DNA from 2 places in the Paenibacillus germinis genome. Region 1 is predicted to be linked to the other one. Evidence: predicted binding sites of a transcription regulator. Region 1 holds the regulator's gene; the other holds the start of a gene.
The links. The regulator Rex, encoded in region 1, represses fermentation and respiration genes when NADH is low (regulators of the CRP and FNR family bind a similar motif). The targets are predictions, from matches to a motif close to TTGTGAAATATTTCACAA.
Positions count from the first base shown of each region.

Region 2: GC102_RS35560 (nitrate/nitrite transporter) is a predicted target of Rex. The motif match lies at 4,036-4,053, and genes of this name have one in related genera.

Region 1 is NZ_WHOC01000149.1:10,635-16,413, forward strand. Features, by position in the region: gene GC102_RS27325 (inorganic phosphate transporter) at 1-991, shown strand, start outside; gene GC102_RS27330 (redox-sensing transcriptional repressor Rex) at 1,033-1,653, opposite strand; gene GC102_RS27335 (ATP-dependent DNA helicase DinG, 3'-5' exoribonuclease type) at 1,656-4,511, opposite strand; gene GC102_RS27340 (tetratricopeptide repeat protein) at 4,602-5,195, opposite strand; gene panD (aspartate 1-decarboxylase) at 5,276-5,659, opposite strand; gene panC (pantoate--beta-alanine ligase) at 5,665-5,779, opposite strand, start outside.
Region 2 is NZ_WHOC01000183.1:60,644-66,422, forward strand. Features, by position in the region: gene GC102_RS35540 (alpha/beta hydrolase) at 1-407, shown strand, start outside; gene GC102_RS35545 (peptidoglycan-binding protein) at 925-1,692, shown strand; gene GC102_RS35550 (anthranilate phosphoribosyltransferase) at 1,928-2,959, opposite strand; gene GC102_RS35555 (ANTAR domain-containing response regulator) at 2,956-3,606, opposite strand; gene GC102_RS35560 (nitrate/nitrite transporter) at 4,069-5,310, shown strand; gene nirB (nitrite reductase large subunit NirB) at 5,552-5,779, shown strand, end outside.

The DNA.
Region 1 (5,779 bases):
TTTAATCGTTATCGTTGTGCTTGCCTTACTTTTTGATTTCATTAATGGATTTCACGATACGGCTAATGCGATTGCAACTTCCATTTCCACACGTGCATTAAGCCCGCGTGTAGCCATCGCAATGGCCGCCACACTCAACTTTGTCGGAGCCATGGTTTCCTCTAAGGTGGCCAAAACCGTTGGAGGAAGTATAGCGAACCCAGCCAAAATTGAAAACGGTGTTGAAATCGTCATTGCTACCTTACTTGCGGCTATCATTTGGAACTTGTTGACCTGGTATCTGGCGATTCCCTCATCTTCTTCGCATACACTCCTTGGTTCGCTAGCTGGAGCTGTTATCGCTGGCGCTGGGGTCCATTCGGTGAATTGGAATGGTTTTACTCAAATTATTATCATTTTGGTACTATCGCCCATTATTGCTTTCGCCCTAGGTTACCTAATTATGATTTTGATCAAATACATCGTATTATGGTCAGGCAACACATCTAGATCGAAGCTAAATCGCATATTCCGTACCTTGCAAATTTTATCCGCGGGATTACTTTCATACTCCCATGGTGGAAACGATGCACAAAAAGCAATGGGGATTATCGTTTTCGGATTAGTAGCGGCCGGTGTTCAAACGGATCTGGAAGTACCGCTTTGGGTGAAAATCTCCGCAGCTTTGGCTATGGGACTGGGAACGTCCATCGGTGGATGGCGAATTATTAAAACCGTTTCAGGAAAGATTGTTAAAATCGAACCGATTAACGGCTTTGCATCGGACTTAACGTCAGCACTTGTTATTCAATTCTCAACTCATATTGGTAAACCATTGTCAACAACACATGTTATTTCCTCCGCGATTATCGGAACAGGCAGTGTCATGCGTTTCCATGAAGTTCAATGGGGCACGGTTGGACGCATGTTGATCACTTGGGTTATTACGATTCCAATCAGCATCGCTCTCGCATTCTCGATCTACTTCGTTTTGTTCAGACTCATTTTCTAAAAATAAAGGCACGACCCAAGCAAATCGGGTCATGCCTTTTTCTATTCCAAATAATAAGCTAAACTTTGCAATTCGGTTGTAAAATCCGCATGATGCACTCGAACTTCGGGAGGAACCTTAATAATGACCGGAGCAAAATTCAATATCGCTTCAATCCCGCAGTCTACGAATTGATTGGCTACATTTTGAGCTTCGTTCGCTGGAACCGTAATGATGCCGATGCGAACGCCTAATTCAGATAAAACACTCTTCATCTCATGCATCGGTTGAACAATGAGATTGTTGATCGATTCCCCTGCTTTGCTTGGCATTGCATCAAAAACAGCGACAATTTTCATATCATTCCGTAAGTAAGTATTATAATTGCATAAAGCACGGCCTAGGTTACCCGCTCCAACAAGAGCAACTTGAATATGGCGATCCAACTTCAGGATCTGTCTAATCTTCTCAATTAGATAAGCAATATCGTAACCGATTCCCTTTTTGCCGAATTCCCCGAAATAAGCCAAATCCTTGCGAATCTGTGCCGGATTCAGATCGAGTTTTTGACCCAAATCCTGCGAAGATACCGTCGAAACATTTTTCATTGCAAGTTCATTCAGAAAGCGTAAATAAATGGGCAGCCTCCGAACGACGGCTTCCGATATTTTTTGTGTTTTCAACTTTACGCCTCCCCCATCCACTCTTCAATCCTAGGTAACATTTGCTCGGTCGTCATATGTTCTATCTTCGGACCAGGCAATGAATAAAGGAAGTGCTTGCCATAATACGTATCAATGACACGAGTATCATAGATGATAACGATGCCTTTATCGGATGCACGTCTGACAAGTCGCCCAAAGCCCTGCTTAAATCGAATGACAGCCTGTGGCACAGAAAATTTCATAAATGGATTCTCATTGCGTTTTTTTATATTTTCACATTTCGCCTCGACAAGAGGATGATTTGGCGGTTGAAACGGCAGTCGTATAATCGCAAGACAGCTTAGCGCATCTCCTGGAATATCGACACCCTCCCAGAACGAGCTGGTGCCCAGTAGAACGCACATTTTGTTATCTTGGAACATCCGGGTCAGTTTACTCCGATTGCCGCTATCAACCCCCTGCCCGAGCACGGTAATTCCATGTGGCTTCAAGAGATCCTTCATACCAGCATAAATTTGCTTAAGCATACGATTCGAAGTGCACAAAATCAACATACGTCCTTTGGTAATTCGCGCAACATCACTAAGCGACTCAATAAGTGCGTTGATAAAAACAGGATCACCGGCACCTTTGATTGTTGGGAAGTTCCGAGGAATGACGACGAGAGCTTGTTCTCTATAATTAAATGGAGACGGCAATTGAACGGTTTTCAGCTTGCCCGATTCTTCATCCTCAGGGATAACTAACCCTAATTGATCCGCTGAATATTGAAAAGATTTATTAACAGACAACGTCGCGGAGGTCAGGATAATACTGTCTTTAGTCTCAAAGAAATGCTGCTGCAGCAGACCACTTACATCCGTTGGCACCGAAACAAGCTGCAGCGACTTTGATTTGGCATAGGTGCCCGCTTCCATCCAATACACATAACCCTCATCGGCCATTTTCATAAAAAAGTGCAGGGCATCTCGATGGTTGTACAATTCCTTTACCGTGCCATTCAAATCGGTGACTAAACCTTGGACCCCGAAAACTTCCTGCATGTCCTTCACTTCATTTAACAATTTATCCAGCGTGCGGAGTAAATCATTCGCATTCAAATAAATATTGTCTTCCATGATCAGAAGCTCTCGCCACTCGGGTGGAAGCGTTTCGGGCTTCATCCGCAGTACGTACTGTGAGTTTTCAGACTGCGAAGGATCGCTCCTAGAAGATAACAGTTCATAGAGCGCTTCGCTGAGCCGATCCCAATCCTCTTTGATTTGCACAATTTTGGGAAAGAGCCCGTCAATGGTTTGACTCCAAGCAGCCGCGCGTTCCGGCTGCTCATCCGATTTCTGCAATCGAAACCGCAGCATCGGTAATTGGCCGCTTCGATTATCTTTATAAAGCCATAGCAACGAATGATAAAATGCGGAAGAATGCAGCTCAATACCAAGATGTTTACTGGCCACTTCTTCGAAGTGATGAGCCTCATCAATGACAAGGTGCTTGTAAGACGGTAGAAGACGGTTCTCAGCCTTCATATCCGTGAAAAGGAGGGAATGGTTCGTAATGATCACATCGGCCGTATTGGCGTCATTCCGAGCGCGATGATAGAAGCACTTCTTGTACCAAGGACACATGCGATTCAAACAAGAATCAGTGTCACTTGCAACCGAATACCAGAATTGAGCACCCTTATTTCCAAAATGCAGCTCCTCTTCATCTCCATGCTCCGTCTCACTCAGCCATACAACCATTTGCGCTGCCGTGATCGGATCTTCCTTGCCATTCTCGTAATCACGTGTTGTTAGCTTTGTCTCAAATTTACGCAAGCATAAGTAATGACTTCTGCCTTTGAGTACAGCAGCTTTGAATGGGATAGGGAAAATCTCCTTCAAGAGAGGAATATCCCGCTCACGGAGTTGTTCTTGCAAGTTAATCGTATGCGTAGAGACGATCACTTTCTTCTCATACTTGATGCCATAATAAATAGATGGTATTAAATACCCTAGTGACTTCCCTGTCCCGGTTCCCGCTTCAATCATCAAATGCTGATCCTGCTCGAGTGACTTTTCAACTTCCCGGATCATCTGCTCTTGGGATTCGCGGTCTTCAAAGATCTCGAATTTTTCTCGTAAGGCTGTTTTCAAACCTTGATGGAACTCTGTAAAAGAAGAACCTAAACCATCCGCATCGGAGTCTTTGCGCGTATCTTCCTCATCACCCCAATCGGTGACACCCAGCGTAAATTGCCTGAAATATCGATTCGTATCCATATCCACACTGGTGATAGACTCTTTGTAGATGCATATTTCATCGAGGAACCAGCCTAAATCGCTGTTGCCGTTTTCGAAAATATGCTGCAAACGTTGAATCGTTAGAAGTGGCAACCCAAGCAAGCGTTCCAAACAAATTATCCATATGGCTGCCGTTACTTCCGCATCACTATCCGCCTGGTGTGGCCTTTCATGATCAATACCAAACAAACCGGCTACCATGCTGAGTTGAAGACTCGAAATCGATGGAAATAGGATGCGCAGCAAATCCATCGTATCCAGCACACGTCCTGTGAAAGGCGGGTATCCTGTTTTCGTGAGTCCTTTTTGCAAAAAGGATAAATCAAAAGCCGCATGGTGCGCCACAAGTACACAATCAAACAACAGCGGAAACATATCCGCCATGACTTGGTCAAGTGGGGGAGCATCAACAACCATGTCTTCCGTAATCCCTGTAAGTGTTGTAATCGAAGAAGGTATACTTACCCCTGGTTTGACCAGAGAAGTATACCTGTGAGTAATTTGAAATTGATCTATAATGACGAGTCCAACCTGAATAATTTCATCCGCAGGCTGACTTCCTGTCGTTTCAAAATCCAAAACTGCAAATTTCATGACGTGTATCTTCAACCCTTTCGTCCTGCACTTCTCCTAGCATACCAAATCTTATTAGGAAAAGGGAATACCCAGTTAGCCGCTTCCGTTTTAGGATTCGTCCAAATTGATCAGCGGCTCCATGCAAGAAGGATCAGTGTGATACGCTTTTTGAAAATATTCAAAGGCTTTTTCCATATTCTGATTTTGCACTTGAATGCAGCCCATTGCGTTGTAGGAAATGGCCTTCATCTTGGTATTGTCGGTCAAGGGCAAAAGGAACTTGAAGTGTTGATACGCTTCTCCAAACTCCCCTTTGCGCAAATGACCCATCGCTAAATATACCCTAGCTAGCAAGAAATCCGGCTGCCTTTGAATCAGCACTTGGAATTCTTTGATCGCTTGATCGTACATATAAAGCTTGTAATATCCCTGGCCCCGCATGAATTCATCCGTCTGCTTTCCCGACACATCTAGATCCATCAGCTCATCATGAAGGGTTTGGGTACTCATCGGTACGGCCCCATAAAACTTTCCCAATTTCTCCTCAAAAAGCAGCCACGCTTCGATGAACTCATCGCTCATCGTTTTCAACACCTGCAATTGTTCGTCGAGCTCCGCCTTTTTTTCCACGTCACTATTCGGATATTCTTTTTGGATTTCTTCCAAAACCTCGTTCATTGTGGAAAATAAATGCTTAAACATTTGGCATCCCACCTTTGCTTCGAAAGCTTATCCTCATTCTTTGTAAACAGAGCCGATTTCATGCATGGAAGTGATCCCTCTTAAAGGATGGTGGAATGCTCTTCTTCTTTGAGAAGCTGCGCAACTTTATTATTATCACCCATAATGGCAATCGTTGGTTGATGCTTCTTCGCTTCTTCATCGGTCATCATCGCATAAGAAATAATAATAACCGTATCACCGGTCTGAACTAACCTAGCCGCAGCCCCATTTAAACAAATCACACCTGTGCCGCGCGGCCCCGGAATAATATAAGTTTCGAGACGTGCACCATTGTTGTTGTTCACGATTTGCACTTTCTCATTCGGCAGCATACCAACCAAATCGATCAAATCTTCATCAATCGTAATGCTTCCGATATAATTCAAATTCGCTTCCGTAACGGTTGCCCGGTGGATCTTAGCTTTCATCATTGTTCGAAACATGGAAGTCACTTCCCTACTTGTAAAATTAAATTATCGATCAAACGCGTTTTGCCGAATTTGACAGCCAAAGCAATGATAATAGAATGGGTATGATGGCTATTTTTAAAAGGTTCTAAAGTC
Region 2 (5,779 bases), on a different contig from region 1:
TGGGCGCTGTCGAAACGGAAGATTTCAAATGGAGCCTAGATGAATACGACATTCGCAATCACGAAGAGTTCATTGTCGCTGGGATTGAAGGATTGCGAGGAGGCAGCGGTATGCTGCTAAATCTGTACCTGCAAAATCGCACGAAGCTAACGGATCCTTATGTAGCCCCGCTATTGGCGAACGATTTAAGCGGCATGCCAGAGACCTTGATCATCACGGCGGAATTTGACTACTTAAGGATAGAGGATGAAGCTTACGCTAAAAAGTTAGCCCGCTCGGGTGTGCCGACGAAGCTGATTCAGTATAACGGCATGGATCATGCGTTTTTGGATAAGACAGGTTTATATCCGCAGGCGGAAGATTGTGTCAATGAAATCGCTAAAGAAATAAAGCGTATATTCGCCTAAGGCAATTGATAGGAGTACGGCATGTAGCGGAACGCATCGATGTTGTAGAAAGTGCAACAATTGCTGCCTAGATCCCGCCTTTCTCCCTCCTTTGTTGCATAATGTACAACAATTTGGTCCAATATTGGCTATTTCGCAACAAATGGGTTCAAAATGTTGTACAAACTGCAACTTCAGAGTACAAAATAGCCTTTTGGCGTATGAATTGTTGTAGAAAACACAACATTGGTAGCCACTTTAGCCTATCTACCTTTACGAAGCAGCCTAAACGAGTCTAAAAGGAGTTATGCCTACCCGTTGTAAGGAATCATGGGGTGATCAAGAGGTTACCCCTTTTAATGAGGCGAAAGACATAACCACGCGGATTTTCTGGGCTTTGAGACGGTTCACCCTTACCTTGAAACGACATCCAACCCATATTTCTTTATTATGGATAATAGTCGTGAATTTGGTCATTCTAATGCTATCGTCCACTGTGTGACGAATGATGCTGATGACGGGGAGTGAACGTAAACGCATGTTACAGGGTAAAAAAAAGCATGTCTGGATTATTCTAATCTGTATCGCATTGTTCTGCTCATCCACAACCACCGCTTTTGCCTATGGTAAAGGGGCTAAGGGGCCTGATGTCTATGCGGTGCAAGGGATGCTGAAGTCACTTGGCTACTATAGCGGACCTATTACGGGCTACTATGGTAATCAAACCCTACAGGGTGTTAAAGCGTTTCAAAGCAGATACGGACTTCCTGCGACTGGGAATGTAGATGATCAAACGCTGCAATCCATCCTGTGGGCTTACGGTAATTTAAAAATTGCCAAGAAGCCGACACCACCAACACCAGCTCCTCCACCAGCTGCACCAAAGCCTACGCCTAAACCGCAAGTCCCATCGACTACGGAATTAACGGTGGAGGAGCAGCAAATGCTGGATTTGGTTAACAAGGAGCGTGCTGCTGTGGGGCTTTCTCCATTTGCTGTCGACCCGGCGCTTACCAAAACGGCTAGACTAAAAAGCCAAGATATGGTCGATAACAATTATTTCTCCCACGATTCACCGACGTATGGTTCGCCATTCGATATGATGGAGAAATTTGGCATTACGTATAACGCGGCGGGAGAGAATATTGCTTGCAATCAAAGTGTACAAGCGGCTCATGAGGCGTTGATGAATTCTCCAGGACACAAAGCGAATATACTCAGCAAAGATTACACCCATATTGGGATCGGCATCGTAAACGGCGGTCCGTGTGGTAAAATGTTTACCCAGCAGTTTATTGGAAAATGAAAATGAAAATGAAAAAAGAGCCCATTGGGGCTCTTTTTTCACCACAATAGAATTTATAAATTTCCGAGGACTCTTGGAAGTGAAAATTCTATTTGGCGATAAAACCTACCGATTCATTGGGGCCCCCGCAAAGTAATCGGATTTTGCTTCAAAGCATGACTTCACTTTGTGGGGTAGAAGAGCGGTCGCACATCTTTGAATGGCCTCGATAGAGGTTTTCTCATAAGTATAAAAATTAAGTGGCGGATACCGGATTAATTGCTTCTGTCCACTCAGTGAATTTTTGTAGAGCAGCCCCTTGCTCAATCGCATGTCGGGCCAAATAAATACCTTCTTCAATGGATCCTGCCTTCTGGGAAACCCACAGACGCACGGCACTATTCAGTAAAACCATATTCAAGTAGGGAAGCTCAGCTTCTCCGCGAAGAACGGATAATGCCGTTTCTCCTTGCAGCTGAGCGGTCCATTCAATCTCCGGCACCTCGACCATTAATTCGTAAATCTCAGGATCAACAATGAATAATTCACTGGTGCCCTCTTGAATTAGGTATGTCCGTGTGCGCTTGTCTACGGATAAGTCTTCGGAGCCTTCCATACCCTGCACGACTATGCCGCGAGAGACGCCCAGTTCGATTAATAAATTGGTGATTTTCTCGAACACCGTACCGTGAAACACACCGACAGCCATGAAGGGTGCTTCCGTAAAGCGCAGCAGCTTCTCTGCTGTGTTGAACACGGTCCGCAGACCGAGTTCCTTGCGCAGTTCGCGCAGCTCGCCGAGCGGTGCACACCAGCTCTCCGTTGGTGCGAACAGGAAGCCTGTTCGCGCTGCAGCTGATATGAGCGCTTCGCGTGACGCGTCAAGCGCGGGTACATTAAGTGCCGCTAGCACATCGGACAACGTGATGCCCCATTTGGGCGGCATACTCGGACTGCCGTGCAGCGTAGTGGGAAGTCCGCAGGCCGCGAGAACGAACGCGGTCGGTAAAGTCGCGATGAACGTACGTGAGCGTCCATCATAAGGTCCGGCGCAATCCATGCTGCCGGGTATTGGATAGGTCTGGATACGCTGGCGCAAGGCATCGATGAAGGCCTTTAACTCATCAGGAGATTCCATTTTGATACGTTCTGCAACGAGAAAAGCGCCCATTTGAGCCTGTGTAGCGGCTCCGGTTAGAATGAGCTCCGCTGCTTGTGAAGCTTCTTCATAGGAAAGGTCTCTGGCTCCGCGCTTTCCGCGGCCTACTTCTTTTAATAAAGATATCATCGTTTGCGACCTCCTTGTTTCTGATCCTTTAGTATTTGATACACCTTGACAATGGAGGTAGCGACGTCCACCATACGTTTTCGTTCATTCATGGCTTGTTTGCGCAAAAAATCATAAGCCTCTGCTTCGGAGATACCTTTGATTTCACATAAGATTCGCTTCGCCTGATCGACCCATTTGCGCTCCTCCAGTTTGGAGAGAAGCTGTTCGCGCTCTTGCTGCCATTCGGTTCGCCTAAAGTAATGATTCACACCAAGGAGCAGCGCACAGTGAATTTCAAGAGGACTCATCGCAGAACCGATTAAACCATCAATACCGGCGTCCATTCTACATTCATTAGAAGGAAAAGTTTGAGCATCACACCACCAGAAGAGAGGAAGGCTGCGATGAGCAAGTACACTCGAGCGCCATGGTTCCACTTGATCAGGACCTACCGATAATAAAACAGCATCGACCTTGGGGATCATAAATGAAATTTCTTTTACATTAGATGCTACATATATGCGAAATCCCAAATCCTTCAGCGTCGCTTCAGGCAAGGATTCCTTTTCATTATTCGTAACATTCAGCTCGGTAATTGACGACGAGGAGGAGGTAGCTGAGCGAGTTTGTTTAAACTCGTCGATCAGTATAAATGATTGTAACATTTGAATACCTCCTATCGTGGGTAGCTTCTTTCCAATGGCAACTTCATGTAAGGTTTTCGCGATATCGTGATTTATTATACGGCATTACTATAGCATATGACTATAAAATTTGTCGATATGATAGAAGGAATCTCACATATAAAATTTTGTGTTATGTTTATTGACACGACGGCTATGTCATACTATAATCAAATTAGAAATCGGCACAATGATGTGCCACTAACGAAGGCAATGGCGCCTATCCCCTTACAAATACGTAACCGGATAGGCTATTTATGTTCTATTTACTGAAAATCAACTAAAATGCTGTTCACGATGATGTGGGCAGCAGTGGCAAAGAGGCCGATAAGCATCCCACACAAGTTGGGGTATGTTTGTCGGCCTTTTCTGTCAAAGAACAGTCAAACACGTCTGGGTAGGAAAAAAAGAAGGCGAAAAGCCTCACAAAAGGAGAGGGAATGCATGGTTGATCGGAAAAGTTTTATGCAAGTGGGGCACAAAGGGTCATTGTTCAGTTCATTTTTATATTTTGACATGAGCTTCATGGTTTGGGTTCTTCTTGGGCCGATAGCGGTTATTCTAGCTAATGATTTTCATCTGGATGCTGCTGAAAAGGCGAATCTCGTTGCATTGCCTACCTTAGGAGGAGCCGTACTTCGATTGGTACTGGGCGTTCTGACAGATAAGATAGGCCCTAAGCTTACAGGACAAATCGGACTAACGTTAACCTTAGTACCATTATTCTGGGGTTGGCAGTTTGCAAACACAATGGGTGATATGTACTTCGTTGCACTGATGCTGGGTATTGCAGGCGCAAGTTTTGCGGCAGCATTACCACTTGCCAGCAGCTGGTACCCACCGCAGTATCAAGGATTAGCGATGGGGATTGCAGGGGCAGGTAACAGTGGAACGATCTTCGCTACCTTATTTGCAAACCGAATAGCACAGCATTATGGAGATTGGCATGTTGTTTTCGGCATTGCGATGATTCCGATTGCGTTAACCTTAATCATCTTTAGTGTATTGGCAAAGGATAGCCCGAATAAACCGGCACCGAAAACGGTTAAGGAATACGGCAAAGTATTGAAACAGAAAGATTCCTGGTTGTTCTGTATTTTGTACAGTGTAACATTCGGCGGTTTCGTTGGAATGGCATCTTATTTAACCATCTTCTTCAATACGCAATATGGTCTTGCTCCAGTTAAAGCAGCTGATTTTACTACGATATGCGTAATCGGCGGCAGCTTCTTCCGACCAGTAGGCGGCTGGCTGGCAGACAAAATTGGCGGCATTCGGATGTTAATGGTCTTGTACGGCGTTGTCGCTTTGATGATGGCTGGCATCTCTACACTGCCATCACTTTCCTTAACAACGATTATGCTCTTCATTGCCATGATGGCTTTCGGTATGGGGAATGGATCCGTTTTCCAACTTGTTCCGCAGCGCTTCAAGACGGAAATCGGTGTTATAACTGGAATCGTTGGAGCAGCAGGTGGTTTGGGCGGATACTTCTTACCCAAGATTCTCGGTAACTTGAAACTAACGACAGGTTCTTTTACACCAGGGTTCCTAATCTTAAGTGCGATTGCGATTACATGTCTCTTGTTGATCGCCATTGTGCAAGGGCAATGGAAACGTACTTGGATCGGTGAAGGCGGCAAAGTGAAGGTGGCTCCAGCTTCTATGGATAGTGTGCATGCTTAAATAACAGGTTCAAGCCGCTGGTCGTATGGCCAGCGGCATATAAGTAAAGCCTTTGCTCATGCAGCTTGAGTGTCCAGGCTGCATGCGCAAAGACGTTTACTTGCTTACCGTCTTTGGAAGTTCAAATCGAACTTCTCAAGCTCCATATCCCAATTTGTCATTTGGGGGCGTGAGCTCCTGAATGGCCCTTTTTCAAAAAAAACGAACTTTTTAATAGTAAATGGATGGAAGGATGATCACAATGACAGTCAAAAAAGAGAAGTTGGTCCTAGTCGGAAACGGAATGGCGGGCGTTAACGCTGTTGAACATTTACTTAAACTTACACCTGATAAATATGAGGTTACGATTTTTGGCAGTGAACCGCATCCGAATTATAATCGAATCTTGTTGTCCTACGTACTTGCGGGAGATTCCAAGGTAGAGGATATCGTCATTCATCCCTATGAATGGTATGCGAATAACCACATC